2 regions of the Pseudoalteromonas sp. SG43-5 genome follow, and region 1 is predicted to be linked to the other one. Evidence: predicted binding sites of a transcription regulator. Region 1 holds the regulator's gene; the other holds the start of a gene.
What was found. The regulator LexA, encoded in region 1, represses DNA repair genes until DNA is damaged. The targets are predictions, from matches to a motif close to TACTGTATNNNNATACAGTA.

Region 1 (12,548 bases):
AACTTAGCAAGTGTTAATGGACAAATATCTGGGCAGCTTGTGTAGCCTAAAAATACTAAATTCCACTGTCCTAAAAATTGTTGCTTAGTCACTAATTCGCCGCGCTGATCGTTTAGCGTAAAATCAGACAATGGCTTTGCATTTTCGTAAACTAATGCATCTACATCTGGTGGACTATTTTCATTTGAACATGCTGATAAAAACAAAACTAAAACAACAATTAATCCAAGCCATAACTGCTTCATAAAGGGAGCCATTTATCTATAAATAAGATTACAAAGAGTACCATTAAATGAATAATCGAAAAACGAAATAAGTCCATTGCAGTCTCATCATTTCCAGCAATTTTTAATTTGACGGCTTTATATATAAACACTGCATTTAATACACACGCACCTATTAAATATATTAATCCAGACATACCAATTAAATAAGGTAATACGCAAACTACAGCGAGTAAAACAGAGTAGGCAACGACGCACGTTTTACAAAAGTCGATTCCATGGGTTACTGGTAACATAGGAATTTTAGCGCGTTCATAATCACTTTTTCGCGCTATAGCCAGCGCCCAAAAGTGTGGCGGAGTCCAGGTAAATATTATCATTACAAGTAACCAAGGGGCTGCTGCCATTTGGTTTGTTTCTGACACCCAACCTAATAATGGAGGCATTGCGCCAGCCAACCCACCTATAACAATATTTTGCGGTGTAGCACGCTTTAAAAATGATGTATAAACAAATGCATAACCTACCAATGCAAATAACGTTAATATAGCGGTTAAGGTATTAGCCCACACCATTAGCATAATAAAACCCGCAACCCCATTAACAGCTGCAAAACTAAGCGCATGTGTTTTACTTAAACGCCCTTTAGCCACAGGACGATGACGAGTCCTTGCCATTTTTGAGTCTATCTCACTATCAACCACATGATTAATAACCGCTGCAGCAGCAGAAAGTAGCCCTATACCTAACAAGCTAATAAACTGTACAGCCATACCGCGCCCTACATCAGGAGCCAGCGCTAAACCAACCCAAGCTGTTAGTACCAGCATGGCTACCACTTTAAATTTACTAATTGCTAAGTAGTCGTGCAGCAAATTATGAGTACGCGAAATTAGCGATTGAGTATTAACGGGTAGCAGTATTTTTTTATCAATTATAAGTGCCATTATATTTCCCCTTTATGTGCGTGATTTTAGGTAATAACACAACCTAACCATGCTTAATAATAGTATGGCAGCCATCAAGTTATGCGCCAGTGCAACTCCCAACGGAATATGCCAATGTACTAAAATAAGCCCTAAGCTAATTTGGCAAAGCAGGGTAAGCAATACGCTCACCACGCAATTTTTAATTTTTTTAGAGTACGCTTGGCTGTATATTTTCCACATAATTAATGCCAGAACGATGCAAGTAACAAGCGCCCAAATGCGGTGTAATAAATGAATAGACATACGCGCTTGCTGTGATAACACACCAAACTCATAATTACTGTGCTCAAGTGGTAATTGAAATACGCTACTCAATGAAAACGGTTGTGCGTAATTACACAATGGCAAACCACTACAATGCGGAGCGGCGTAATTTGCAGCCAGCCAACCACCAAGTGCAATTTGGATAATCAATACACTGAGCGCTACTAAACTCAAACCAAAATAGCGTTTTGCGCCGCTATCACCACCCATAATAGGTTTTGCGGTTAGCCGTAAATATAAAAGCGTTATAAGTGACAAAATACTAAAGCCACCTAATAAGTGGCCCATTACAATAAGCGGCTGAAGGTTCATGGTTACTGTCCACATACCAAGGGCAGCCTGAAACACCACTAGTAGAAGTAAAGCCAAAGGCAATTTAACTGGCGTAGTTGGATATTGGCGCTTTAAAAAAGCCAACACAAATAAACCTAAAATAAGTAAACCTAAAGCACCTGCAAAGTAGCGATGAATCATTTCTTTCCACGCTTTTGCGGTTTCGAACATCATATCGGGGTAGCTTTGAGCTGCTAAGGCTATGTCAGCCTCATGCTTAGGTACCGTTAAAAAGCCATAACAACCAGGCCAATCGGGGCACCCTAATCCTGCATCACTTAAGCGGGTGTACGCACCTAAAGCAACTACAATCAAAGCGAGTAATCCTGTTATTAATACTAAGTTTTTATAATTTTTATACATCAGATACTCCAACTTAAGCTCAACTTAATTAGCTAGAACGAGAATAGTTAAGTAATTTTTTTAGATCTTTTAATAACCCTTTTTGTACTAAACGGTTTTCTTGTGGCTCGACCTTAAAGGGATATTCAAGTACCACTAACCCCATATGATCAATTAAATATAAACTTGCAGGGTTTAAACTCTGTTGTTCGGTAATAATTTTCCATGGTAGATTTTTATTGTCGGGGCTTCCCATTACAGCCATATCAACCTTGCCTTGGTTTTTACCAAGTGCCACATATAAGTTATTAAGTGCATTGAGCTGTTCGCTGCATGGGGTGTTACATTCGTTTGAATAATTAAGTGCGATAGTCCATTGTTTGGGATTATTTTGCGGCCAATTTTTAAGTTTTATTTCTTGGCTTAAAAACTCGCCATTATTAGTAATTGCAGTAGGCAACCAATCAAACTTTAATGCGCCATATGCCAAAATTAATGGGATAGCGCAGCAACCCACAAACAACAAAAGGGGATTATTTTTCATTATGTGTCCTTTTTTTACTCGCAAAAATAGCCACAACAGCACATGCAACAGCAATTAAAAACCATTGCAAAGCGTAGGCATTATGCTTTTGAGGGCTCATAACAACGGCCTCATAATGAGGTGTTGCAATCTCATCACCAGTACCTTGTCTGTAAGCCATAAAATTAATTAATGATTGCTGGCTTTGAGTGCTCAGCATATTCAAGTCGATAGATTGGATTCTTGTAGGTAAGTCGTTATTTGTAGTTTTATCTTCAAGCGTAAAGCTACTTAGGTTATTTTCTTTTATTTGCGCTTTAAGAATAAAAACACCTGTAGGCAGAGCAACCTTTGGCAGTGTACCTCTAGATATAGGCGCTTTTACCCATCCTAAATTAACTAAAATCACTTTTTCTTCGCTGTCTGGCTTTAGTAAAGCAAGTAAGTCGTACCCTACTTGCCCGTTATAAACTTGATTATCTAAAAGCCAATATTGGTTTTGTACAAACTGCCCTTTCAACTCAACCAATACACCTGTTTTGTTCCAGCTATCAGGCAGGTTAAGTAATTGAGACCAGCTCATCACACCATGAGTCTGTTGCTTAGCAATAGCGGTTAGTTGCTGCTGCTTTTGCTCACCTCGCTCCAACTGCCAAAACCCTAGTCGCACACACACAAGTACAACAACCACAACCATACAAAGTGTGATTAGTGAACTAAGCTTTTGTTTGTGCCATAAAACTAACTGCATAAAGGGTCAACTCAGTGATTATTAAAATTATTATCGTACTGTTGTTAATATTTATACTTTTTAACTTATTTAGAGCATTGTTTATTATGGTGTCAGGGAAAACAGGGGGACGACCTATGTCTCACTTTTTAGGTCGTCGCGTATTGTTTTCGGTCGTTGTTTTAGTTGTTGTTATTGCAGCGCTTAAACTTGGTTTTATTAAAGCAAATAATTCGCCAATAAACGCTACAGCACATATACAAATACAAACAAACACAGCCACACCACATCAACAAAGTGCCAATACCAAGCCGCTGCTTGAAAAGCAAAATGCTTATCTTTAGTAAAGTGCCCTTTTAATATCCGTAAAAATATTACAAATAAAAGTACGGTTCCAAGGGTTACATGCATGCCATGAAAACCTGTCAGTAAAAAAAACGTATTACCGTAAATACCTGCATCTAGCGTTAAGTTTAAATCGTTATACGCATGAATATATTCCTCAACTTGTAACCCTAAAAAGCAAACACCCAATAAAATAGTAGCGCCTAAAAAAACTTTAAGTGGAGTACGTTTATTGTTTTCCATCGCTACATGGGCAAAATGTAGAGTAACTGAGGAAGTAAGCAGTATTAAGGTATTGATAAGCGGCAAACCTTGCCAGCCCATAGCTTGAGTAGTTTCGCCTGCAGGTGTTGAAACTAGCGGCCAAACAGCTTCGAAAGTTGGCCATAATACTTCATTGGTCATTGCATTATTGCCTGCGCCTCCAAGCCAAGGTACCGACAATACGCGTGCATAAAAAAGCGCACCAAAAAAGGCCATAAAAAACATAACTTCAGAAAAAATAAACCAGCTCATACCTTGCCTAAAAGAGCGATCCATTTGTGCTGAGTACAAACCTTGGTCCGACTCACTAATTACATTTTTAAACCAGCTAAACAACATATACACAAGCACAGCAATACCGGCATAAAGCAGGTAAACCCCGCTCCCCCCTTCTTTGCCTACACTCATAACTGTTAAGCCTGCCCCTACTGCAATAAAAAACAATGCAACAGCGCCCACAATAGGCCACGGGCTTTGCTCTGGTACATAATAATGCTCATATTCTTGATTCATTTTATTTACTCCTAGTTTCACACTAGTTTGAAAAGCTAGTTATTACTTGCCACCAGCTGTTCACTAATATCAAATACGGTATAAGATAAAGTTAATTCTTCAATGTCGCTTGGCAGTGCTGTATCAACATAAAAAAGTAATTTAAATTCAAGTTCTTCCCCTGCTTTTAGAGGTTGCTGATCAAAGCAAAAACACGCTATTTTATGTAAATACTTTGCCGCTTTACCTGGCGAGACTGATGGTACAGCCTGCATTACTTTATCTAGGTTGCTGTTATTTTTAGCACTAAACATTACTTCACGCATTGCACCGGGTTTTACCACAACACTGTATTCTTTTGATTTAACTTCAAACGGTGCACCTCTTTGCGCGTGAGTAGTAAAACTAACGCCAACTTCTCGGTTTTGTATTATTTGCGTACTTTGCTCTGCTTGCTCAAGCGAAGGTTTTCCATTAAGCCCTGTTACGTCGCAAAACACGTCATACAAAGGTACTAAAGCAAAGGCAAAGGCAAACATGCCTATGCAAATAAGTACTAAACGTTTGAGTAGCGGTGCGTGTGTCATTACTTGATTACCGGCGGCTTAGAAAAAGTATGATATGGCGCTGGAGAGTCAACTTCCCACTCAAGTCCTTCAGCCCCTTCCCATACCTTTGCAGGTACTTTATCACCGCCGCGTGCACATTTAATTACCACAGCTACAAACAACAATTGCGATAAACCAAAGGCAAATCCACCAATACTTATGATTGCGTTAAAGTCGGCAAATTGGAGTGCGTAATCGGGAATTCGACGCGGCATACCGGCAAGCCCTACAAAATGCATAGGAAAAAACAGTACGTTCACGCTCACCAGTGATAGCCAAAAATGCCATTTAGCTAACGTGATATTAAACATATTGCCCGTCCACTTGGGCAACCAGTAATAAGCTCCTGCCATTATCGAAAATACGGCCCCTGTTACTAATACATAATGAAAGTGCGCCACTACAAAATAAGTATCGTGATATTGAAAATCAGCAGGTGTAATTGCCAGCATCAATCCCGAAAAACCACCCAAGGTAAACAGCACAATAAACGCAATACTAAAAAGCATTGGCACTTCAAAAGTTATTGAGCCTTTCCACATTGTGGCAACCCAATTAAATACTTTTACTCCTGTAGGTACCGATATAAGCATGGTCGCGTACATAAAAAACAACTCGCCAGCGACCGGCATCCCAGTGGTAAACATATGATGAGCCCAAACAATAAAGCTCAATAGTGCTATAGAGGATGTGGCGTATACCATTGAGGCATAGCCAAAAAGTTTTTTACGAGAAAAGGTAGGTACTATTGTAGATATAATGCCAAAGGCAGGAAGAATCATTATGTATACTTCAGGGTGACCAAAAAACCAAAAAATGTGTTGGAACATCACCGGGTCGCCACCGCCTGCGGCATCAAAAAAGCTGGTAGCAAAATACTTATCGGTAAGCACCATAGTTACCGCTCCTGCAAGTACAGGCATTACCGCTATTAATAAAAAGGCAGTAATTAACCACGTCCATACAAATAAGGGCAACTTCATCCATGTCATGCCGGGGGCACGTAAGTTCACTATGGTTACAATCACATTGATTGCGCCCATTATTGAGCTAATTCCCATAATATGTACGGCAAATACAAACAATGCAGTATTATCATTACTGTATGTTGTGGACAGTGGTGCATAAAAAGTCCAACCAAATGCAGGACCCCCACCAGGCATAAATAACGATGCCAATAGGATTAAAAACGCAAACGGTAAAATCCAAAAGCTCCAGTTATTCATTCTTGGCAATGCCATATCTGGCGCGCCAATCATGAGTGGTATCATCCAGTTAGCAAGGCCTGTAAAGGCCGGCATAACCGCACCAAACACCATAATTAAACCATGCACTGTGGTCATTTGATTAAAAAAGTGAGGGTCGACCAACTGTAAACCTGGTTGAAATAATTCAGCCCTGATCACCATGGCCATTGCGCCACCAATTAAGAACATGGTCAGCGAAAAAATTAAATATAAACTACCTATATCTTTATGATTAGTTGTGTAAAGCCAGCGTTTAAAACCTTTAGCTGGGTGATGAGCATGATGAGCTTCATTGGCGTTAGGTTGTTCTACTATGCTACTCATTAGTTCGCCTCCACTTTGGCATCAAGTGCTGTCTGTATTTGACTCGGTTGAATAACATCACCCGTATCATTACCCCACGCATTACGTTTATAAGTAATAACCGCAGCTAATTGCTTTATAGATAACTGCTTGGCAAAAGCTTGCATTGCCGTACCGGGTCGTCCATGGATAACTACATCAATGTGATCTTTTATATCGCCAAGCACTATCGGGCTGCCTTTAAGTGCAGGGAATACGCCCGGTAACCCCATGCCAGTAGGTTGATGACATGCAGCACAATTAGCCATATATACTTGTTCGCCTAAAGTCATTAATTCTTCTTTTGGGAGGGTTTTATCAAGTAATGCGGCATCTGCTAATGCTGCTTTTTGTTTAACCTGCTTTGCATCTGCAAGCCATGTTTTAAAATCAGCCTCAGATTTAGCGACCACCACAACGGGCATAAAGCCATGGTCTTTACCACACAACTCAGCACATTGTCCTCGGTAAGTACCTTCTTCGTTTATGTTCGTCCATGTTTCATTTATAAAGCCGGGGTTCGCATCTTTTTTAACTGCAAAATCAGGTACCCACCAAGAGTGAATAACATCATCAGAAGTCATTAAAAATCGTACTTTTTGATTTATTGGCAGTACAAGAGGCTTATCAACCTCAAGTAAGTAGTTAGGATTTTTATCTGCAAGATTCGCGATTTCATCTTGCGGGGTAGATAAAATAGAGTAGAACTCTACATCTTCACCCATATATTCATAATGCCATTTCCATTGCGAACCCGTAATTTTAATAGTGAGATCAGCTTTGCTGGCATCTTCCATTGCAATTAGGGTTTTAGTGGCTGGTACTGCCATAGCAATTAAAATAACAAACGGAATTGCAGTCCAAAGTATTTCTACTTTAGTGCTTTCGTGAAATTGGGCAGGTACAGCCCCTTTAGATTTACGGTGATGAATAAGTGCCCAAAACATAATTGCGAACACTATCACCCCAATCACACAACATATTATAAATATGGTCATGTGCAGCTGATATACATTATTGCTTATATCGGTTACGCCTTTGCGCATATTGTATTGGATGTTAGCCAAAACTGGGTGCGAAAAAACACATAATATAAGCCACAAGGTAGAGGTCAGTTTACCCATGTGACGGCTCCTTTGATGCTATTGCGAATGCAAAGCGAAGAGGCATACGGCTTAAACGCCAATTCGTTATTTTTATTTTTTTAGCCAATCTTATTTAATATTGATTGGTTTTGCTGCGCCAACAACGAGTTTGTGTATATTGTGTGTTCTCAAAACTAAAAAGCTGTGAGTTATTATTAGCTCAGCACATTAACAATTAGCTAAAAAACGAACAACAAGCAAGTTTTAGTATAAAAAACAATCAGGTGATATTGAATAATTAATAAAAAATCGGTAATCAACTGGGCAACAGGAAGTTCAAAATATGAGCAAAACAAAGGGGTTTAACGCATTCGGAGGGGGAAAATATAAGTGCAAAAAAGTTTACAGCTTAAATAGTCAGTGGGCTGTTTACGCCCTATTTTTTAGTACAAATTTTAAAACAAAAATGCGTACTAATTAGTACGCATTTATAAAACTGCTTGTTTAAAAGCTATTTTTAAAGTCACATCCAATCAGCGTTTCTTATAACGCCAACGGCTAAGCCTTCAATATTAAAAGACTCATTCTCAAGATCTACTTCAATAGAGTCAAAATCGTCGTTTTCAGCATGAAGTAATACTTTACGACCCGCTTTCTCAAGACGTTTTACAGTTACGTCTTCATCTAGGCGAGCAACAACAACTTGTCCATTTTCAGCAGTTTGAGTACGATGTACAGCAAGTAAATCACCATCCATAATACCAATATCTTTCATGCTCATACCGTTAACGCGTAGTAAAAAATCTGCAGCCGGTTTAAACATTAATGGATCGATTTTGCAGTGACTTTCAACGTGCTCTTGCGCCAAAATAGGTGAACCAGCAGCAACACGCCCTATAAGCGGTAAACCTAATTGTTCTGGCTCTTCTTCTTCAATTAATTGAATACCACGGCTTGCACCTGGTTTCATTTTAATTGCGCCTTTTTTAGCAAGTGCTTTTAAATGTTCTTCAGCAGCATTGGCACTTTTAAAACCTAATGTTTGCGCTATTTCAGCACGTGTAGGAGGCATACCAGTGTCTTTAATAAAAACTTTAATTAGTTCGAGTATTTGAGCTTGGCGGTTCGTTAATGGTCGCATACAACTGGTTTTCCATACAGTACATTTAACTGTGAGTATATACAGTTAAATAAAAATCGCAAATTTAAATTAAGCCTTAAAATAGCTAAAGTAATTTCACTTGTGTACATTTTAGGGATATAACTAAAGCTAAGTTTATAAATGATTAAAAATGCAAAGGAGACATTATGAGTATTTGGTACCAGCCCATCACCTTAGAGCTGTGCAAGCAGTTAGAACAAGGCATTAATGGCCAAGGAACATTAATGAAAACTATGGGGATAGAAGTCACAGAAATTGGCGATGATTATTTGGTTGCCACAATGCCGGCAATTCCTGAGCATCATAACCCAATGGGGATGGTACACGGCGGTGCTAACGTTGTACTTGCCGAAACAGTTGCCAGCTATGCCGCTAACTTTGTTGTCGATTTTACTAAATTTTACTGTGTAGGGCAGGAGATTAGCGCAAGTCATTTAAAAGCATCTCGCAACGGCACTTTAACAGCCACGGCTAGAGCATTTCATATAGGTAAACGTAGTTCAGTATGGGAAATAAAAATTACAAATAGCCGCAATGAGCTGTGCTGCGTATCAAAAATGACCGCAGCAGTCGTAGAGCGAAGATAGTTACTTTTCGATTGGGTAAATGGTAATTTCCATACCCGCACCAATCGCAGATATACGCAATAATGTATCTGCATCTAAGGCTTGATTAAAGCACTTAGGAGAAGTCCCTGATTCAAAACCAATATCAAACGTTCTACGTGAACAGCTTAACCATTGCTTTAGCGCGTTACGCGAACACGATTCAATAAGCTCACATATATGGTTTATGGCTTTATCAGGTGTGCTCACCTCACCTGTAGCTTCAATACGCGCTAGTTGACGGTATTCGTCTTTGTCATAATGTAAAATCGTCGCGACTTTTTTCAAGTCCGCCACTAGCAAACTAATATCTTGCTTTGATTCAAGCTCAAGATCTACATTTAAAAATTGAATTTCCGACATCGTTTCGTATTTATCCTCTAATAATTTCATTGCAAACTTTAACGCAGTTTTACCGTTATACCAAATCAACTATGCCCTAATAACCACTTTATATGGATATTTCGCAGCTTTTAAGTATTTTTTAGCATTTAAAGCTAGCTGGATATCAAACATCCAGCTCAATTAAACAGATAAGTCATGTTAGGAATTTAAGTGTAATCTTTTTTATTTTTAAATGATTACAGTAAGCTATAGTTTAAACTGCGACAAAATGTCGCAGTAACTTATCCCATTAATGTAATAAACTAGCCTCTAAAAATAATAAGACTAAAACATGAATAAAAAAATATTTAAACATGCTCGCAAGTTACATAAATGGTTAGGATATTTATTAGCACTACAAATTTTAGCATGGTTACTAGGTGGTTTAATTATGAGTGCAATCCCTCTTGATAAAGTTCATGGGGAGCATCTTGCAACACGTACTCTTAATAACCCATTTACGCAGGCTGATTATGTTGCCTCCCTTGACGATATTGCCTCTCAGGTGGTTAATCCAACACAAATAATTTTTGAGAACTTCTTAACTACACCACTTATTACTGTCTTTAGTAATAACGAGCAGCAAAGCTTCAATGGAATAACAGGCCGACCATTTGAACCGCCAACTAAAATACAAATTACCGCAAATGCTAAAGCACACTTACTTATTGACGCTCAAGTAACAAGCGCTGTACTACTAAAGCTAGGTACGCGGGAAGTCGGATATAAAACCAATGTTTGGCAGGTCCAATTTGACGACACCTTTAACACAACACTGTACTTGTCAGAAAATAACGGCAAAGTTGTTACCGTTCGCAGCACGCTATGGCGAATATTCGACTTTTTTTGGATGTTACATATTATGGATTACGATGAGCGAGAGGATTTTAATAATCCACTGCTTATTAGCTTTTCAGCAACCAGTGTACTTTTTTGTTTAAGTGGAATATTACTACTTATACAAAATATACGACTAAAACGATTTATCCGAATTAAAAATAAGAATAAATCAAAGTAGTCATATTGGTTTTTGAGAGCTAGCGCCCACTTATCAAAGAGTAAATAAGCCTAGGGCTTATTTTATTCCAAGTGCTTAAATCGACTCAAATGTCGCTTTAACATTTCGTTTTCGAAAATCAACTCATCACGCTCATCCAGCAATTGTAAAACTAAAGCTATTGCCGACCAATCTAACGAAAAGTCATGTTGGATACGGGCCGCTTTTTTAACTAAGGTCACTGCAGATACCGTAAATTGCCACTGCGTAACATGATCCCCCTCAATTGGAACCGCAATATTATGCTCAACTAGCTCATATAAAATTGCTTCGCTAATATCACTGCTCAAACATAGCTCTTTGCTAGTAAGTAAATCGTCTTTTTGTGTCACGATAATTTGCATTATGGCTTGCTCCAGTTATTACGGGGATCAAAGTGAGCTTTTTTGGCTAATTCTTCCCACAGTTTTTTACTGGCATCATCAACAGATGTTGGATTAACAATTTTAAGCACAGCAAATAAATCACCTTTAGCTTTTTTACTCATTAATCCCTTACCTTTAATACGCAAGCGTTGACCAGACTGACTATTAGAAGGAATAGTTAATTGGATGTTTCCTGTCAACGTAGGTAAATTTAGCTTTGTACCAAGAGCCGCTTCCCATGGTGCAAGAGGGACAACTATATTTAGGTTATGGCCCTCAACATCAAATAATGGGTGAGGCACTAAACTAATTTGTAAATACAAGTCGCCATTTTGCCCATTAGCTGACCCTAATCCGCCTTGCCCTTTTAGTCGAATTCGCTCGCCATTTACTGAGCCTGCAGGAATTTTCACTTTAAGTGATTTTTTAATTTCAGTGACACGGCCACTGCTGTCTCGCTGCGGTAACATAAACTCAACAGGCTTAACGGTATCAACTAAAGTCTCTTCAAGAAAAATTGGGAACTCTATTTCCACATCTTGTCCTTTTTGCGCGCGAGCGGCATTACTTCTGCTCTGCCCGGAACGATCGAAACCACCAGCTCCGCCAAACATTGAATTAATAAAGTCAGAAAACTCTTGGTCGGTTTGAGGATCGCTTTGCTGGTAATTACTCTGCGAAGAGGCATTGTTACCACCATAATGGCCTTGCTGTTGACGAGCACGATTTTGTTGATGACGACGTAACTCATCGTATTTAGTGCGTTCTTCTTTGTTATGAATGACTTCGTAAGCTTCTGCTATTTCTTTAAACTTATCTTCTGCTTGAGGCTCTTTGCTTACATCTGGGTGATATTTTCTGGCTAACTTTTTATAAGCTACTTTAACCGCTTTATCATCTGCATCAGGCGATATTCCAAGCACTGCATAATAATCAACAAATTTCATTTGCAATCCAAATCCTCATATTGAGTAAGCTTTAAGCATACTCCTTAACGGGTAACCTTGTGTGGTTAAAATACGATAAATAGTGAGAAATAAATGAATAGTGAAAATAACTTTGAGTAAAAAATTAATCAGGCACTTTTTAGTAATATAAGCGTTGGCCTTAAGTTAACTTTATCTTTTATCTTCAGGGCTTTAAACTGCCTATTCCTGTAGTTCACATTTGTGATGGATATGACTCGA
Region 2 (12,548 bases), on a different contig from region 1:
TTAGCGGTCCCATTATTATGCTTACCGGGCAGTCAAACGACGAGTTAGACTCGGCGGCGCTTGATGCCGGTGCAGTAGATTACTTAATTAAAACAGAAATGAGTTCGAGCCGCTTTGCGCGTGCTATTCGTTATGCTTTGGCACGTAAAGATGTTGAAGGCGAGAGAGTAGAACGCTTAAAAGCTGAAGCCGAAAACCGTTCAAAAGATCGATTTTTAGCTCATTTGAGCCATGAGTTACGTACTCCTCTATCGTCTATTTTAGGCTACACCGAACTGTTAATGCAGAGCGATTTTAGTCAGCAAGCTGAAAATGAATTGGGTGTTATTTATCGAAATGGTAAACACTTATTGAGCTTGTTAAACGACGTGCTCGACTTATCTAAAATAGCTGCCGATAAACTGGAACTTACCCTAAGCGAAGTTAACCTTGATAGCATGCTTGCCGATGTATACACGCTAATGCGCGTATCGGTGCTTGATAAGGGCCTTACGCTGCGCTTTGAATCACATCAGCCATTACCTTTGGTTGCACGACTGGATGCAACAAGAGTTCGTCAAATTTTAATAAATCTAATAAACAATGCGGTTAAATTTACCGATAAAGGCGAAATTGTTGTTAATGCGTGGACGCAATGGGTTGATGATCGCGAAATGCTATTTTTTAGCATTAAAGATTCAGGTATGGGCATTGCCCCTGAAAAACAAGAACTTATATTTAAGCCATTTGAACAAATAGCCGATGTAGAATCACGCTCTGTAGGTGGCGCAGGCTTAGGTTTGGCAATATGTGCTGAATTGTTAGCGCGTATGCACGGTGATATTAGTTTGCACTCTGAAATAGGCAAAGGTTCTACATTTACGATTTCGGTATATCCAGGTGATATTAGCGAAGTAGAACGACAAGTACTTAATTTTAGTAGTGCCCCACAATTACAAAGTAAATCGGCTCCATGCAAAGTGCATGGGCGAGTGTTAGTGGTTGATGATTTACGTGATTTACGCATGCTAGTTGGTCATATGATCAGTACCTGTGGTGCGCGCGTAGATTATGCCGAACATGGCCAGCAAGCACTTGAAAAAGTACGCATAGCAGATGCGTATAAAGCGCCTTACGATATTATTTTTATTGATATTCATATGCCTGTAATGGGCGGCAAGGAAGCCACCATAGAGCTTAGAAAAATGGGCTACAAAGGCCCAATAATTGCGCTCACTGCCGCTACGATGAAAGGCATACATGAGGAGCTTGCTGCACTTGGTTTTAACGATGTAATACCAAAGCCTGTTGATAGCGCGGCTTTATATCAATGTTTGCAAGATTACTTGGTAGCGCCAGAGCATGCACCGCAAGCTAAAGATATAAATTGTAGTAATGGCTTAACCGAGAAAAAGCAGCGCTTTTTACTTGTGGAAGACGATCATGATGCAGCGCAAATTACGCAACTACTTTTAGAAAGTTTAGGCGTTGAAACCGTCATTGCGTCTAGCTGCGCACAATGTTTGCAAATACTTAATCACGACCAGCAATTTAATAAGGTATTGTTAGATATGCATTTACCTGATGGTCGTGGCGTTGACTTAGGCCAGCAAATTAATGAACGATACCCTGAATTACGTTTAGTGATTGTAAGTGGCGCAGAGCCAGATCCAAGAGAAATAAAAGATTTAAATATTGACCGAGTTTTACTTAAACCTATTAATTTGAGCTTACTTGAAACGCTTATTAGCTAGGGCCTGTTTATCTTTCGAGGTTGAATTTGCAGCAGTTTATTTGGTATTTAGGCAAGGCAGAGTCTATGTAGTGTGGTTATTCCTCATAAATAGGCGATAACGTAGCACAAATGCCAAATATGCGCTGCCCGAAGGGTTCTGTCCAGGGGCTATTTACTTTTTGTTGCTCGGTTTTTACTTATTCTTACAGGGATGTAAGTCAGTAGAATAACGCAGGAGCAGTTATCGAGCCCACTAGGTTACAAATCTCGCGCCGCGATTAAATAGCCCCTAGATTGAACAAATTTTAATCCTGAAAGGTCAACAGGTCCAATAACTGAGACATTATTTATATGCATTCAATAAAGTTAGTATCTGAAGAATTAACACCATCAAAAGTAGTGTGTGTTGGTCGTAATTATACCGCACACATTGCAGAGCTAAATAACGAAACGCCAGATCAAATGGTTTTATTTAATAAGCCAAATAGCGCAATTACTAATACGTTATTTGCAGCTCACAACGGCGATACGCTGCATTATGAAACCGAGCTATGTTTTGTAGTTAAAGATAAAAAATTTGCAGGTGTTGGACTCGGCCTTGATTTAACTAAGCGTACTGCGCAAAGTAAATTAAAAAATAAAGGGCTTCCATGGGAGCGCGCTAAAGCGTTCGACGGCTCTGTAATTTTAACTGATTTTGTAGCGCTAACTGATGCAATGAAGCACTTTACCTTTGAACTTAAAATTAATAATGAAGTGATTCAGCGAGGTGATACTCATTTTATGCTGCACAACCCTGACTCAATTTTACAAGAAATTAGTGAATTTATGAGCTTAGAAGACGGTGATGTAATAATGACAGGTACACCGTCGGGCGTAGGTGAGGTAACAGCTAAAAGTATTTTTGCAGTGGCGCTTTATGCTAATGATCAGTGTTTGCTTGAGCATCAGTGGCAAGTAAGTAAAAATTAATGACTTGCTGTTGGTAGTGTTTATCAAAGTCAGTAAAGGTGGTTTTAAGCCAATTATGCTGACTTTGTTGATACTCAGGCGATTGAAGTACATTATTTTTTAATGCGCGGTTAATTTTTTTAAGGGCTTGCTCTGCAAAATTATTAGGTGCTTTAGCCGCACAGCCTATTGCTCCTCTTATAAATTGAATGTCATTTTCTGCAATTGGCACACTTTCTATATTCGTATACTCCCCTTGTTTATTAAAGTAATCAGCCATAAACGGGTAATCAATTGAGTAGTCTAAAAAGCCGTGACTCAAGCGTGCTATAACAGCCTGACTTTCATTTTCGCTACTCCAACTTAACGAAGACTCTTTATCTCGTTTTGTATTTTCAATAATTGTATTAATTTTAGTTGTAAATTTACGTGCAGCCGCTTGCCCGTATACATATTGCGGGTCGGTTAATAAATTAATAAGGTGAATAGGCGAGCCGTGCTTTTCTTCTAATTGCGGCTTTAGATCTTTAGTCGTGATAATTGAAAATGGGGGATATACCGTTGTTGGATTTGAGTAGTTAAGTTGTTGGTTATTATTTTTTTTATAAATAACACACGGAAAACATACATTTTTCCCTTCATTTAAATATTTATTTATACGCTGCTGAGGAACAATTAAGCGAGTATGTTTTACATCAGTTATGGTTCTAATGAGTTGCTCGGTTAGGTTGTCGCAAATACCGCCTTGTGGTGCGCTTTCACTTTTAGCTATATGAAATGGGGGCGTGTAACTTTGCAGCCAAATAATCTCTTCTAGAGGTTGTACTTTTTGCTCAACGGCGTGCGCGTTGAATACAATTAATAAGCAAAATGCATAGTATCCGTTTTTCAGCATTGATAAGTGTTCGTTGAATTAAGAAAACTTAATAAAAGTATAGTGTTGGTTGTAGTAGGGTCAAATATTTTAGTTAAAAAGCAACCTCATTCAAGGCTGCTTTTAACTCATACATGCTTAATAAGGCATCGGATGGTTTCTAAATATGGTGTTAATCTCACTAAGAATTTCGTCGTTTAGCGTTATGCTAAATGCGTCTATATCTTCCTTTAATTGAGCTATAGATGTTGCCCCAATAATTGAAGAAGTTACGCCATCTACTTGGTTACACCATGCTAAGGCTAGTTGTGCTGGAGTAATATTGTTTGCATGAGCCAGCTCAACATACTGCTTAGTTGCTTGCTCTGCATTGAGTGTATCTCTAAAAATACCGTTACGCTGCATGAAGGTCCAACGAGAGCCTTCTGGGCGAGCTCCATTTAGATATTTACCCGTTAATAAACCGGCTGCTAAAGGCGACCACGGTAAGTAGGCAATATCTTCGTGTACACATTGTTCTATTAAATACGGCCAGTCTTTAGCGTGCGCTAAGCTAAACTCATTTTGAATAGATACCATACGCGGTAAGTTATGCTCTTTGGCCAAACTTAAAAACTGGCTTATACCCCATGGCGTATCGTCAGATAAACCGCAGTGCTTAATTTTACCTGCTTTAACACATTCATTAAGGCCTTCTAGAATATCAAGCATACTAGCTTGCTGCTCTTGTGTATTTACGTCGGTAAATTTAAGAGTGCCGGGCCATTGTCTGCCAAAGTGAGGGGTAGAGCGGTTTGGCCAATGTAGTTGATATAAATCAATGTAGTCTGTTTGAAGTCGCTTAAGTGAATCATCCACGGCTTCTATTACTGTTTGGCGAGTAATATTGCCGCCATCACGTACCCACGATAATCCATTGCCTGCAATTTTTGTAGCTAGTACCACATCGCTGCGTTTTTGTTTATTACGCGATAGCCAATTGCCAATAATTTCCTCGGTTTTACCATAGGTCTCTGGCGAAGGAGGTACAGCATACATTTCGGCTGTATCAATAAAGTTTACGCCTTGCTCTAGCGCGTAGGCTATTTGTTCATCAGCGTCGCTTTGAGTATTTTGTTTACCCCAAGTCATACTCCCTAGGCACACTCGAGATACGTTTACGCCACTGCTACCTAGTGGGTTGTATTGCATAAAAATTCCTTAACTAAATTAGTTTTGAGCATGGCTGATTAAAGCCGATAAAAGAGGCTCGGAGATTGGGGCTTTTTGCCCTGTAGTAAAATCAAACATTACAACTTTAGATGCACCCGTAGTCGTTATTGCTTTTTGTGCATGGCTGTAAACTGTGTAGTTCATGGTAAAGCGATCTGTTTTAAGATCTGTAATTGTAACGCCTACAGTGAGTGTGTCGGGAAAAGTTACTGGGCGTTTATAGCGAACGTTATTTTCGCTTATTACTGGGCCCACACCGTTTGGGCTTATTGTGTCGAACAAATTTATTTTATTTAAAAAGTCGATTCGGGCTATTTCAAAGTAACGTAAATACACTACATTATTTACGTGTTGTAGCGCATCCATATCAGCCCATGCTACGGTGATATCGGTATGAATAGGGTGCTGATCTTTAAACGTTTGCATTATTTATTGGCCCTTGATTTTTAAAGTACTTAGATTATCAACATGGTGTTACGAGCTCAAGGTAATTAATGGCATGTTTTTTTTATAAGATGATTGTACCTGTTTAATTTTAGGTCTACAGTTAAATTACACAGACACACACAAACACACACAAAGGTAATAATATGCAGAATATAATTAATTGGTCCTTAGCTTGTTTGGTTTTTATAGCCTCTTTTACCTGTTACGCGATGGGGAATGAATCTGGCGCTATCATTTTAATGTTGGCAGGATTTTTATTTGAGGTTATGTATTGGCTACGTGGTTATAAGAGATCGGAGGACAATAAACACTTTTTTTAATCGTTAACTAGGGCCTGTTGACCTTTCAGGATTAAAATTTGTTCAATCTAGGGGCTATTTAATCGCGGCGCGAGGTTTGTGACCTAGTGGGCTAAGTAAAAACCGAGCAACAAAGAGTAAATTGCCCCTAGGCAGAACCCTTCGGGCAGCATATGTTTGGCATTTGTGCTACGTTATCGCCTATTTATGGGGAATAACCACACTACATAGGCTCAGCCTTGCCTAAATACCAAACATACTGCTGCAAATTTAACCTCGAAAGATAAACAGGCCCTAGGCTTGCATATCACATTTTATTCTATAATAATGACTGTATAAATAACCAGTTATTATTGTGGTGATGAAGAAGTTTATTCACATAGACATGGATTGCTTTTATGCAGCAGTAGAAATGCGAGATAATCCAAAACTTGCATGTGTACCGCTTGCTATTGGAGGCAATAGCCGACGAGGCGTGCTCTCAACCGCTAACTATATAGCTAGAGAGTATGGCGTGCGATCGGCTATGTCGAACTATCATGCTAAACAATTATGCCCCGATTTAGTTATTGTCCCAGGGCGCATGGCTGTATATAAAGAAGCTTCAAACCAAATACGTGAAGTATTTAGCCGCTATACAAACTTAATTGAACCCCTTTCTTTAGACGAAGCCTACCTAGATGTAACAGACAGCACCGCTTGTAAAGGCAGTGCCACACTTATTGCACAGCAAATAAGAGCCGATATTTACAATGCTACAGGGCTCACTGCATCAGCTGGTATTGCACCGATTAAATTTATTGCCAAAATAGCCAGTGACGAAAATAAACCGAATGGTCAATTTGTCGTTTTGCCTGATGAGGTCGATGACTTTTTAGCGCAATTACCGCTTGGGAAAATTCCAGGAGTGGGCAAAGTAACGCTCGAAAAGCTAAATTTAAAAGGCTTATATACCGGCAAGGATGTACGTGAAAAAGGCGTTAACTGGATGCAGCAACATGTGGGTAATTTTGGTGTGTCGCTTTATCAAAAATGTGCAGGTGAGTATGTTGGTAAAGTATCCACAGATCGTATAAGAAAATCGCTGAGTGTTGAACATACCTACGAGTACAACAAAACAAGTTTGCAAGAGTGCTTAGATGAGCTGCCAAGATTGTTAGACGAATTAGTTTTAAGGCTTAATAAACAGCAGTTACAAAACCGTATTAATAAATTGAGTGTTAAGGTGAAGTTTGCAAATTTTGTAGTGACCTCTGCCGATCAGGTATACCACGAGCTAAATACAGAAATATTTGTTCAACTACTTACTAAGGCCTACCAGCGTGGGCTACAACAGCCTGTAAGATTACTTGGCATAGGCGTTGGCATTAAAAACGAGCCAGAGCAAAACTTCCAACTTAGTATTCTCGATTAAGCTGTAAAGCCTGTAACTCCAAGTTGCCATTTATTGATAGGTTATGTGATTAGCTCATCGCTCCTTACTGGTCTTCAATATTTAAATCGACGATAATAGGGGCTTATGTTTTCTAACAGGACCTTATTTATGGCATACCCTCAAGCGGTTAGTGCAATCCTTGAATGCACATCTCATGATGCGCTTATTATTATTAGTAATGACTTTTCTCAGTTACCAAATAACTCATTACGTGATGCTATTTTAGCTCAAGCAAACGTAGATTCTCGCATCGGTAAGCAAGTTACTTTATTAGTAATTGAAAACAAGCGCGTTGTACTTGCGCCAACCGGTCCGTTAAATAGAGATTACGACGACGTGCGTCGTTATTTTGATGCTGCTAAATTAGCAATTAACGAAGCAAAAGCGTCGGGCAGTATTAACCCTGCATTATTTTTACCAAATTTAAATGGCGATAGCCGTTATCAGCATGCTTTAGAGGTTGCTTATTTAGGCGCTTGCCAAGCCTTATGGCAGCCATTAGAAGCGCGTGAATATCACGGTGAAAGCATTGAACCAATTACACAGATTGGTTTAGTTGGCGCAAGCGAGCAAACTATTAAAGCTGTTAATGCAATTGCAGCTGGCCAATATGCAGCGCGTGACCTGTGTGGTACTGAACCTGAGCGTATGGCTCCCCCACGTTTTGCTGATTACTGCGTTGAATTGTTTAAAGGCTCAAACATTGCAGTTGACGTAATTGATGATATTGCAGCTATTGATAAAAACTACCCAATGCTAAGTACAGTTGCTCGCGCATCGTATGCAGTTGAGCGCCATCACCCACGTGTTGTCAAGCTTGAATATGTACCAGAGGGCGAAATTACTCGCACACTTATGTTTGTAGGTAAGGGCCTTGTATACGATACAGGCGGTGCAGATTTAAAAGTAGGCGGCCATATGGCAGGCATGAGCCGTGATAAAGGCGGCGCAGCTTCTGTTGCGGGCTTTATGAAAGCCGTTGCTGATTATCAGCCTAAAGGCGTTAAAGTGGTCTCGTACTTAGCTGTTGTTCGTAACTCTATTGGCTCAGATTGTTTTGTGCCAGATGAAATTATTACTAGCCGTGAAGGTGTTCGTGTCCGTATTGGTAATACCGATGCAGAAGGGCGTTTAGCAATGGGCGACCTGCTTAGCGAAATGAAAGATTTAGCTAAAGGTGAGGTTAATCCAACGCTGTTTACTGTTGCTACATTAACGGGTCATGCAGCTCGCGCAATGGGTCCTTACGGTGCGTATGTTGAAAATGGTCCAGCTCGTAGTGCTGGTGTTTCACGTCAAATAGCTGACCTTGGAGATTTGTGGGCCGATGGCGCTGAAGTATCGCGTTCACGCCGTGAAGACTACGACTTTATTAAACCACGTACGCTAGCTGACGATGTTTTATCTAGCAATAACGCAGCATCTGCCGTTACTGCTCGTGGACATCAGTTCCCTATGGCGTTTATGGCTATTGTTGGTGGGCTTGATAAGCACGGTAATGACTCTGCACAGCCTCTACCTTATGTTCATATGGATATAGCAGGTAGCGGTGTTGAAGGCGGTGATTGGCAGCATGGTAAGCCAACAGCTGCATCAGTAACGAGCTTGTTTGCACGTTATTGTTTGTAAGCTAAAAACTTACATGTAATAAAAAAGCCCTGTTAATTCAGGGCTTTTGCATTTTATGAGAACGCTATCGATTAATCTAATTTAAAACGATTAACTACGCTCGAAAGACCTTCGCTACTTTGTTTGAGGTTATCACTGGCATCGGTAAGCTGCTTAGTATTATTTAATGATTGCTCAGTTGATTGAGATAGCTCATTAATACGCAAATTAACCTCGTCGGCAGCTTGCGTTTGTTGCTCTGTGGCACGTGCTATTTGGCTGTTCATTTCGGTAATAATTGAAACAAGTCGTTCTATTTCATTAAGTGAAGTATTGGCTGATGACGCCTGCTCTACGGTAGAAACTGAAAGTGCTTGGCTTGATTTAACTGCTTCTACTGCTGCTTTTGCACCTTCTTGTAGTTTAGTGATCATGGTTTGAATTTCGTCAGTACTTTGCCCTGTACGACTGGCCAGTGTTCTTACTTCATCTGCAACAACAGCAAATCCTCGACCATGCTCTCCTGCGCGAGCTGCTTCAATGGCAGCGTTTAATGCCAGTAAGTTTGTCTGCTCCGATATGCTTCTTATTACATCAAGCACAGAGCCTATATTATGGCTCTCGTTGGCTAAATCTTCTGTTACACGGCTGACTGTTTCAATGTTGCTTGAGAGTGTTTCTATTGCTGTAATTGTTTGCGCAACCACATTTTTACCCGTTGATGCATTTTGTGCTGCATCCTTAGCTGCTTGCTCTGCGGCTTCAGCGTTACGGCTCACATCGTGTATTTGGTGAGTCATTTGCTCCATGGCAGCTGCAACTTGGGTTGAACTATCGTTTTGAAGCTCAATAAATGAGTGGCTTGTTCTACTTGAGTCGTCAACTGTATGCGCATGTTCGCTTACATCGTTTGCACTTTGTGCTACATGAACAAGTGACTCGCGCATTTTTAGAGCAAATAAATTAAATGAACGTGATAGTTCAGATATTTCATCATTACCGGATTCATTTAATTTACGGGTTAAATCACCTTCGCCTTGAGAAATGTCTTTCATCATATCGGCTGCTAAGCGAGTCGGTATTAAAATACTCTTACCTATAAAGTAACTAAGTAAAATAACAGCAATAATCATAATTATTGCACTGATGACTATAAGGTTACGTTGCTCGCTAAATGCTTCTTCAATTGAATCAAGGTAAACACCCGAGCCAATAATCCACTGCCATTGATTAAAACCTTTAACAAATGCGATTTTTTCAACCGGTTTATCTTTACCTGGTTTTGGCCATTTATAAGGGATAAATCCCTCGCCAGAGCGTTTAACTATATTTACCATATCAACAAACAATGCTTTGCCGTCAGGGTCCTTGTTATTAGTTAAATCTTTTCCATCAAGCGCAGGTTTTATAGGGTGCATAACCATTGTTGGCTGGTAATTGTTAATCCAAAAGTAATTGGTTTTGTCGTAGCGCAGTGCTTTTATTGCATTAAGTGCTTGTGATTGAGCTTGTTGTTGAGTGAGAGTGTTATCTTGTTCAAGCGCATAATAGTGCTCGATTATACTGTACGCCGTTTCTACTACATTTTGTGTTTTTATGTATTGCTCGTCTTTTAGCGAACTATATTGATGAGTTAGGCTCGATATACTAAGTATTATTAGTCCAAATACAACGATGGCTATTAACAGTGAAAAACGCTGGGATATACTAAAACTTCGTAGATTAGGCATACATTTATCCTCAAAAAGTGTGCGCTTTAGCGCATAGAATAAGCGTAGCTAAAAAAAGAGTTTAATCTAGGCTTAACGCCTATTAATGCAAAAAAAAGGCTGATTTATCAATCAGCCTTTAGTCTGTTATTACTTTACTTGCTTATTTAACGTCAAAATGGCGATTAAAGAAGTTTGTAATTGTTTGATGTAAGTGTGTTTGCACTTGTTTACCGCGTAGGCTGTGCTTAGAGCCTGGGTAGGTCATCATTTCAAACTGTTTTTCGTTATCTTGCAGTTGTTTAAATAACTTAGTTGAATGCGTAAACAATACGTTGTCATCAGCCATTCCATGGTAAATCATTAATGGGCCTTTTAAGCCATCAGCATATGGAAATACTGCGCTGTCCTCATAGCCTTTAGCATTTGTATCAGGGTGACCTAAATAACGCTCTGTGTAATGTGTATCGTATAGAGCCCAATCGGTTACTGGAGCACCTGATACGCCGGCTTGAAAGTAATCGCCTGCTTTAAACATAGTCATAAGTGCCATGTAGCCGCCGTAGCTGTGGCCATAAACACCGATGCGTTGTGGATCAACGTAATCAAGTGTACGTAAAAACTCTACGCCTTTAATTTGATCGGCAACTTCAACCACACCTAAATGTTTATAAATAGCATCTTCAAACTTTTTACCACGGTTGTACGAACCACGGTTATCCAGTTGAAAAATTACGTAACCTTGTTGCGCCATGTACTGAAAGTACAAGTTTTTACTGCGCCAGCTATTCGTCACTCGTTGAGCATGCGGGCCGCCGTATACGTTAACAATAACAGGGTGCTTTTTGCCATCAGTAATGTTGCTAGGCTTAAATAAACGGTAATGCATAACTTGACCATCTTCGGCTTTAATTGTGCCGTATTCTGGTTTTGTTAAATCGCTTAAATAAGGGGTAAGCGGGTGGCTACTATCAAGCTTATTTTCTTCAAGCCAGGTAATGAATTCGCCGTTTACTTTACGAAGCGCTGCTGAGTTTGGTTTATTATCAGACGAGCTATTATCGATAAAGGTTTTGCTGTCCTTTGCTAGCACAACATTGTGGTACTGACCTTTTTCGGTAATACGTTTGGCATCGCCTTTTTTAAATAAAGGCGCGCTGTATAAATGGCTTTCAAGCGGTGTATCTTTTCGACCGGCAAAGTAAACAATGCCTTTTTTCTCATCAATACCTTTTAAGCTATCAACAGCCCAGTCACCTGAGGTAATTTGGCGAACAAGTTGACCGTTTGTACGATACAGATATAAATGTTTAAAGCCGTCGCGCTCAGATGCCCATACAAAGTGTTTTTTGTCTTTTAAAAACTCAAGATCAAAATGTAGGTTTATCCACGTTTCGCTGTTTTCGGTCAGCGCTACTTTTTGGGCTTTAGTTTCGCTGTTATAAAAACGCAGTTCTAATTTATGTTGCGAGCGATTTTGCCATTGGTACGACAGTGTATTGCCGTCTTTTAGCCATTTAGCGCGTGCAATGTAAATGTCTTCATCTTTACCTAAATCAATCCAATCTACTTTTTGGTCGTTTAGCTTAACCACACCAAGTTGAATTTTAACGTTATCGGTACCTGTAAACGGGTAGCGCTGGTTAAATAATTTAACTTCGTCAGCGTAAATTTCGTTACGGATAGCTTCTTTTACAGGGGTTTCGTCAACGCGGGTATAGGCAATTTTAGTTTCATCACCTGACCACCAGTAACCTGTCATACGGCTCATTTCTTCTTGAGCAACAAATTCGGCCATGCCGTTTTTAATTACGCCGCCGCCATCTTTACTAAGCTGAATCTCTTTACCAGACTCAAGCTCTAAAGCATAAAGGTTTTGCTCTCGAATAAACGATACGTAGTTACCTTTAGGTGAAAAGCGTGCATCGGTTTCAAATGCTTCAGTGTCGGTTAGTTTTTTACTTTTATCTGAGGCTAAATCGTAATAATAAAGGTCACCATTGAGTGGGAATAAAAGTGCTTTGCCATCTTTAGACCATTTGTATTCAAGTATGCCTTTACCAAAAATACGTTGGCGTTCGCGGCGTGCTTTTTCTTCATCTGATAGGTTTTCTGGGCCTGAAAATAACTTTGCCGAATCAACTAGCACACGGTTGGTGTTATCTTTTAGATTGTATTCCCATAAATCGTAGCGGTTGTAGTCATCGCTTTTGCCTTGTAGGTAAGTTACACGGCTGCCGTCAGGCGAAAATTTAAGTTGTACAGGTGATTTACCAGAAAGGCTCGGATCGTCAAAAAT

Region 2: a site for LexA is predicted at 5,827-5,846, ahead of dinB (DNA polymerase IV). Genes of this name have one in related genera too.

The regions. Positions count from the first base shown of each region.
Region 1 covers NZ_JACJFA010000018.1:10,549-23,096, reverse strand. The annotation lists gene H5161_RS16190 (SCO family protein) at 1-245, opposite strand, end outside; gene cyoE (heme o synthase) at 242-1,171, opposite strand; gene H5161_RS16180 (heme A synthase) at 1,184-2,173, opposite strand; gene H5161_RS16175 (hypothetical protein) at 2,202-2,696, opposite strand; gene H5161_RS16170 (SURF1 family protein) at 2,686-3,426, opposite strand; gene H5161_RS20260 (DUF2909 family protein) at 3,441-3,749, shown strand; gene H5161_RS16160 (cytochrome c oxidase subunit 3) at 3,652-4,527, opposite strand; gene H5161_RS16155 (cytochrome c oxidase assembly protein) at 4,563-5,093, opposite strand; gene ctaD (cytochrome c oxidase subunit I) at 5,093-6,685, opposite strand; gene coxB (cytochrome c oxidase subunit II) at 6,685-7,827, opposite strand; gene lexA (transcriptional repressor LexA) at 8,312-8,929, opposite strand; gene H5161_RS16135 (PaaI family thioesterase) at 9,097-9,537, shown strand; gene H5161_RS16130 (hypothetical protein) at 9,538-9,918, opposite strand; gene H5161_RS16125 (hypothetical protein) at 10,232-10,957, shown strand; gene H5161_RS16120 (chaperone modulator CbpM) at 11,020-11,340, opposite strand; gene H5161_RS16115 (DnaJ C-terminal domain-containing protein) at 11,340-12,308, opposite strand; gene H5161_RS16110 (endonuclease) at 12,540-12,548, shown strand, end outside.
Region 2 covers NZ_JACJFA010000007.1:42,501-55,048, forward strand. The annotation lists gene H5161_RS09430 (hybrid sensor histidine kinase/response regulator) at 1-1,733, shown strand, start outside; gene H5161_RS09435 (fumarylacetoacetate hydrolase family protein) at 2,066-2,686, shown strand; gene H5161_RS09440 (ABC transporter substrate-binding protein) at 2,637-3,560, opposite strand; gene H5161_RS09445 (aldo/keto reductase) at 3,678-4,730, opposite strand; gene H5161_RS09450 (thioesterase family protein) at 4,749-5,177, opposite strand; gene dinB (DNA polymerase IV) at 5,859-6,911, shown strand; gene H5161_RS09460 (leucyl aminopeptidase family protein) at 7,041-8,561, shown strand; gene H5161_RS09465 (methyl-accepting chemotaxis protein) at 8,633-10,270, opposite strand; gene H5161_RS09470 (S9 family peptidase) at 10,413-12,548, opposite strand, start outside.